2 regions of the Planococcus sp. SSTMD024 genome follow, and region 2 is predicted to be linked to the other one. Evidence: predicted binding sites of a transcription regulator. Region 2 holds the regulator's gene; the other holds the start of a gene.
The links. Region 2 encodes NrdR, which represses ribonucleotide reductase genes. Its sites were predicted from a motif close to AACACNATATATNGTGTT; they were not measured.
Positions count from the first base shown of each region.

Region 1: AB9R92_RS04690 (vitamin B12-dependent ribonucleotide reductase) is a predicted target of NrdR. The motif match lies at 1,797-1,814, and genes of this name have one in related genera.

Region 1 is NZ_JBGGNS010000019.1:163,590-167,008, reverse strand. It holds gene gcvPB (aminomethyl-transferring glycine dehydrogenase subunit GcvPB) at 1-1,034, shown strand, start outside; gene AB9R92_RS04695 (rhodanese-like domain-containing protein) at 1,078-1,458, opposite strand; gene AB9R92_RS04690 (vitamin B12-dependent ribonucleotide reductase) at 1,847-3,419, shown strand, end outside.
Region 2 is NZ_JBGGNS010000008.1:7,994-11,412, reverse strand. It holds gene AB9R92_RS02170 (glyceraldehyde-3-phosphate dehydrogenase) at 1-940, shown strand, start outside; gene speD (adenosylmethionine decarboxylase) at 1,252-1,635, shown strand; gene nrdR (transcriptional regulator NrdR) at 1,757-2,233, shown strand; gene AB9R92_RS02155 (replication initiation and membrane attachment family protein) at 2,246-3,419, shown strand, end outside.

The DNA of each region.
Region 1 (3,419 bases), on a different contig from region 2:
GCCTCATGATGATCCGCGCTTTCCACGAAGCGAACGGTGATTTCAACCGCACGAAAGTCATTGTGCCGGATTCTGCACACGGCACGAACCCCGCTTCTGCGACAGTCGCTGGTTTCGAGACAGTGACCGTGAAATCAAACGAGCACGGCCTGGTCGACCTGGACGATTTGAAGCGCGTGGTCGGTGACGACACGGCGGCACTTATGCTGACGAACCCGAACACGCTCGGCCTTTTCGAAGAAGATATCCTTGAAATGGCGTCGATCATCCATAAAGTCGGTGGCAAGCTGTATTATGACGGCGCAAACTTGAACGCTGTCATGTCGAAAGCACGCCCTGGCGACATGGGCTTTGACGTCGTCCATTTGAACTTGCATAAAACCTTCACAGGCCCTCACGGCGGTGGCGGCCCAGGATCTGGCCCAGTCGGCGTGCAAGCGGACTTGATCCCGTATTTGCCGAAGCCGATCCTTATCAAGACCGATGAAGGCTTTACATTCGATTACAACCGCCCTGACTCCATCGGGCGCGTCAAGCCGTTCTATGGCAACTTCGGCATCAATGTTCGTGCCTATACGTACATCCGCACGATGGGGCCTGACGGCTTGAAGAAAGTGACCGAATACGCCGTCTTGAACGCCAACTACATGATGAGAAGGCTCGCGCCTCATTTCGATCTGCCGTACGACCGCCACTGCAAACATGAATTCGTCTTGAGCGGCCGCCGCCAGAAGAAGCTCGGCGTCAGAACGCTCGATATGGCGAAGCGCCTGCTCGATTTCGGTTACCATCCGCCGACGATTTACTTCCCGCTTAATGTGGAAGAAGGCATGATGATCGAGCCGACCGAGACGGAATCGAAAGAAACGCTCGATGACTTTATCGATGCAATGATCCAGATTGCGCGAGAAGTGGAAGAAAATCCGGAGATCGTCCAAAATGCCCCGCATACGACGGTCATCAACCGGCTGGACGAAACGAAAGCGGCACGCAAGCCGGTGCTTCGTTACCAGAAACCGACAGACAGCGAATGACCAAAAATAAAAAAACCCGGAAGCAGATGCTTCCGGGTTTTTATTATTTGGATTTGATTTTGCCTGTCCATTTCTTGAAGCCGCCCTGCAATTGGAACAATTGGTCATACCCTTTTTTCTTCAGGAACAATGCGACGCGACCGCTTCTTGCCCCGTTCTGGTCATACAGGTAGACCGGTTTGTCGGCGCGGATTTCCTTGTAGCGCTGGCGCAATTGCGATTGCGGGATGTTGCGCGCCCCGAGGATATGGCCGGCTGCAAAATCTTTCGGTTCCCGGACATCGATGAGCTGCGCTTTGCGGTAGCCTTGGATGAATTCTTCCTGATTCAGATCGGTGACCGCTTTGCGGATGCGCAGGAAGGAGACGACCGCAAAAATGAGGATGGCGATAACGACGCCCAATGTGATATACAAAAATTCCACTGTTCTTGCCCCTTTCTATACTTACCCATTATAAGAGATAAGGTGACGGATATTCAATGGCTATGTTACAGTATTCTGGGCAAATCAGAGGCAATCCTGTGAAAGCTGCAGGCAGGAAGCGCGCTGCTGGTGGGCTTTCAATTGTCAAGTGCTTTCCCGAAGGAATTAAATCGATTTTTGCGCTGAATTATGCGAACATACGTGTCTTTCGTCTCATTTTAACGAAAGGCAAAACGCCAAACCCTTGTCATTGCTCAGTTATCTGCTGTGGCGAATTTTCCATCAGAAAAATGTTATTGCGAGTGGGTTTCAATATATAGTATCATGGGAATTGTAATAATACTATATATAGTGTTAACTCCATATAATATAAAGGAGGATTTGTCAAATGGTTTCCGCCACACAATCCGAATATACATTAAACGTCGAGTCCCTGAACAAAGACATTGAAGCTTTCCCCCAAGTCCACGCGGTAACAAAGGACATGAAAAAAACCCATAAAGGCGTATCCCGCCTGGTCATGATTGACCGCTATTCCTTCAAGGACACAAGCAAAAGCACATTAAAGCCCGGTGATTTCGTCGTGCTGACGGTCAAAGAAGACCCGAAATTCCCGGCGCGCGGCCTCGGCTACATCGTCTCGATCGACAAAGATGCCAACAAAGCGCGCGTCTGGATCGAAGAAGATTACCGCAGCGCCATCGACAAGCCTGAAGAGGTCGAACAAGGCATCGTCAACCGGCCAATCGATGTCATCGAAAAACCGCTCGAAGTATTTTATGAGCAAATTGCCAAACGCAATGCCACTGGGCTTTCAGCAGTCGAGACAACCCCTGAAAAGCAAAGCGAATGGTTCACGAAATTCTACGAGCAGCTCGTCAACTTGAATTTCGTTCCTGCGGGCCGTGTGCTGTACGGGGCAGGCGCTGACACAGATGTCACATATTTTAACTGCTACGTCATGCCATTCGTCGCCGATTCGCGTGAAGGCATCTCAGACCACCGCAAGCAAGTGATGGAAATCATGAGCCGCGGCGGCGGTGTCGGTACGAACGGGTCGACACTTCGCCCGCGCAATACGCTGGCAAGAGGCGTCAACGGCAAATCATCCGGTTCTGTTTCCTGGCTGGATGACATCGCAAAACTGACACATCTCGTCGAACAAGGCGGTTCGCGCCGCGGCGCCCAGATGATCATGCTTGCCGACTGGCATCCGGACATTGCGGAATTCATCATTTCCAAAATGCAGAACCCGCGTATTTTGCGCTATTTGATCGAAAACACAGAAGATGAAACGATCAAACGCCTGGCGAACGATAAATTGAAGTTCAAACCGCTAACCGAGCAGGAAGAAGCGATGTACCAAGGATTGCTCAATTACCGGACGATTCCGGGCATGGGCGGCTTCAACGAAAAAATCATGCGCGACGCGGAAACGAAACTGCGCGACGGCGGCACATTCTCCGTCCATAACGAAGAATTCCTTACCGGCGCCAATATTTCCGTCACCTTGACGAAAGACTTCATGGAAGCAGTCGAAAAAGACGAAGATTTCGAATTGCGTTTCCCGGCGGTCGAATCCTATTCAAAAGAAGAGATGGCCGTCTACAACGAAGAATGGCATAAGATCGGTGATGTTCGCGAATGGGAAAAAATGGGTCATAAAGTCCGGACCTACCGCGTGATCAAAGCGCGCGAACTGTGGAACTTGATCAATGTATGCGCGACATATTCCGCAGAACCGGGCATTTTCTTCATCGATAACGCCAATGAAAAAACGAACGCGACCGCATATGGCCAAAAAGTCGTGGCGACGAACCCGTGCGGTGAACAGCCGCTTGCGCCATATTCCGTATGCAACTTGGCGGCCGTCAACTTGGCACGCTTTGCGGATCCGAAAACGAAGCAAGTCGATTTTGAAGCACTCAAAGAAACGGTGCGCGTCGGCGTGCGCATGCAAG
Region 2 (3,419 bases):
AACAATTTCGGCGGTGAACGCCAGTTATCCGGCAGAAACACTTGCCCACTTGATTAAGTATGACACAAACCACGGCACCTTCTCCGGTGAAGTGAAAGCGGAAGAAAATGCGTTGGTTGTAAACGGAAAGCGTATCCGACTGGTCAGTGAACGCGATCCATTGAAACTTCCATGGGAGGAAATGGGCGTCGATATCGTCATTGAAGCCACCGGCAAATTCAACTCGCGCGATAAAGCTGCGCTTCATTTGGAAGCAGGGGCGAAAAAAGTCATCCTGACGGCGCCTGGCAAAAATGAAGACATCACAATCGTCATGGGCGTCAATGACGATAAATTGGATGTCGAAAAACACGACATCATCTCGAACGCCAGCTGCACGACGAATTGCTTGGCTCCTGTCGCAAAAGTGTTGAATGATGCATTCGGCATTGAAAACGGTTTGATGACGACTGTCCATGCGTATACCAATGATCAAAAGAACTTGGATAACCCGCATAAGGATCTTCGCCGTGCGCGTGCTTGTGCCCAGTCGATCATCCCGACATCAACAGGAGCTGCCAAAGCCTTGTCGCTGGTTCTCCCTGAACTCGAAGGAAAATTGCATGGCCTGGCGCTTCGCGTGCCGACGCCGAATGTCTCGCTCGTTGACCTTGTCGTCGATGTCCAACAGGATGTCACAGTCGAAGACGTCAACCGCGCGTTCACGGAAGCATCCGAAGGGGCGCTTGCAGGCATCCTTGATTTGACGATGGAGCCGCTTGTATCAATTGACTTCAATACAAACCCGAAATCCGCAATCGTTGACGGCTTGACGACCATTGTCATGGGCGACCGCAAAGTGAAGGTGCTCGCTTGGTACGATAACGAATGGGGCTACTCCGCACGCGTGGTCGACTTGATGAAAAAAGTAGCTAATTCTATGGCTGTCGCTTCAAAATAATGTAAAAAGAGCCCGCTTTTCTTCTTATTGAAAAGCGGGCTCTTTTTTTGTCTATACTTTGAAAAAAATTTCCGATAGAGCATTTATTTATTGCATTTAGAAAACATTCATCATATACTATGAATCGTAGCCAAAAACGGCTGCCACTTCTCAATTCTATTTATTATGTAGAGCAAGGAATTAGGAGCGTATATTATTATTCTTATGACTGCTTAAAGGGTTAGGACCTCTCTGGACTAACTTTCCCCCGTGGTAGTCAACTTTGAATATTTTGCGCAAAACCAAAATGTTATCAAAGGGGGAAACGAACCATGGAAACTATGGGACGTCACGTAATCGCAGAACTTTGGCAGTGTGATTTTGACAAATTGAACGATATGGATTATATCGAAAAGACTTTTGTCGATGCTGCACTCAAATCAGGTGCGGAAATCCGCGAAGTCGCTTTTCATAAATTTGCACCACAGGGTGTCAGCGGCGTAGTCATCATTTCGGAATCACACCTGACTATCCACAGCTTCCCGGAACACGGGTATGCGAGTGTCGATGTGTATACTTGCGGAGATCTCGATCCGACAATTGCAGCTGATTACATCGCGCAAGCTTTGGATTCAAAACAAAGCGAAGTAACTGAAGTGCCACGCGGCATGGGACCAGTCGGTGCTGGAGCGACCAAAGTGTCACTGACAGTGTAACTGGCCATTAATAACGCAAAACACAAGCAGAGGAGAAAATCCTCTGCTTTTTCTAATGTTTAGGGAATATTTTTGTTATACTGTTACTACCAGATAGAGAATTTTCGGGGAGATGTCTACCATGAAATGTCCAGCTTGCCAGCATAACGGCACCCGCGTAGTAGATTCGCGGCCAATAGATGAAATGAAATCAATCCGCAGGCGCCGTGAATGCGAAGCGTGCGGTTACCGCTTCACCACGTTCGAGAAGGTGGAAGAGATGCCGCTGATCGTCGTGAAAAAAGATGGCTCCCGCGAAGAGTTCAGCCGGGAAAAAGTGTTACGCGGCTTGATTCGCGCTTGTGAAAAACGCCCAGTCTCGCTCGATATGCTAGAAGGGGTCGTTTTCGATATCGAAAAAGAACTTCGCCGAAGCGGCAATCCTGAAGTGAAATCGGAAGAAGTCGGTGAATTGGTCATGAACCGCTTGGCGGATATCGACGAAGTCGCTTATGTGCGCTTCGCTTCTGTCTATCGCCAGTTCAAAGACATTACGGTCTTCATCGATGAACTTAAGGATCTGCTTGACCGCAATCCAGGCGACAAGGACAGCAAATAAGGCGGTGACGACATGATGATGTTCAAAGAACTCCAGCCCGCCGACTTGTACCGGATCCGCATGCCTTATCCTTTCTCCAACTACGACCGCCAATTGCTGACGCTGCTTTATCAGCCGATGGTCGGGTCGGACGCCATCTCGCTTTACTTGACGCTTTGGGCAGAAGGGGAAATGCGGTCTGTGGATTCAACGCATTATACATTGATGAACACGCTCGGAAAACCGGTCAAAGCGATCTTTGAATCCCGCATCCAACTGGAGGCGATCGGCTTATTGAAAACTTTCCGGAAAGACGGGGAAGACCGTTCTTTCATATATGAACTGTGCCCGCCGCTCGATCCGAAAAGCTTTTTTGCTGATCCGCTGTTGTCGATGTTCCTGTTCAGCAAGATCGGGGAATCGTCTTACCGCCGCGTCCGCGACCGTTTTGTCATCCAGACTCCGCTCGCTGAAGGATACGAGGAAGTCTCGAGGACTTTCACGGATATCTTCCAGCCGGTGCATGCGAAGGCCGGTTATCCGGCAGACCAAAAAGAGCTCGAATCACGGACGGACGGGGAATACGGAATGGAGCAGGACTTTGACTTTGCGCTGCTGCGCCAAGGACTTTCCGAACAGCTCGTGCCAAAGCGAGTATTGACGCCCGCCATCCGCAATTTCATCGTGAAACTTTCGTTCCTTTATGGTTTCGGCCCACTTGAAATGCAAAAGGTCGTATTGCTGGCGATCGAAGATGATTACCGAATAGATGAGGAAGGGCTGCGAAAAGCCGCTTCCGATTATTATAAAATGACCGTCACAACGACCGCGCCGAAACTCGAGCCGGTCACAAAGGCAGAACCAAAAACGCAACAACCTGACACGCAACAAGCGCCTGCAAACAAAGAAGACGAGTTGATCGCATATCTTGAATCGACATCGCCGCTTCAAGTACTGCGCGATATCGCCGACGGCAAAGAACCGCTTCCGGCCGATGTGCAATTGGCGAACCAATTGGTGACGCAGCACGGCATGGAGCCGGCGGTCGTCAACGTGTTGCTTCAATATGTTTTGTTGCGCACGGACATGAAATTAACGAAAGCGTATGTGGAAAAAATCGCATCGCATTGGTTGAGAAAAAATGTCACCACGGCCAAGCAGGCGATGGAATTTGCCCGCATCGAGCATACACAGTACATGAAATGGA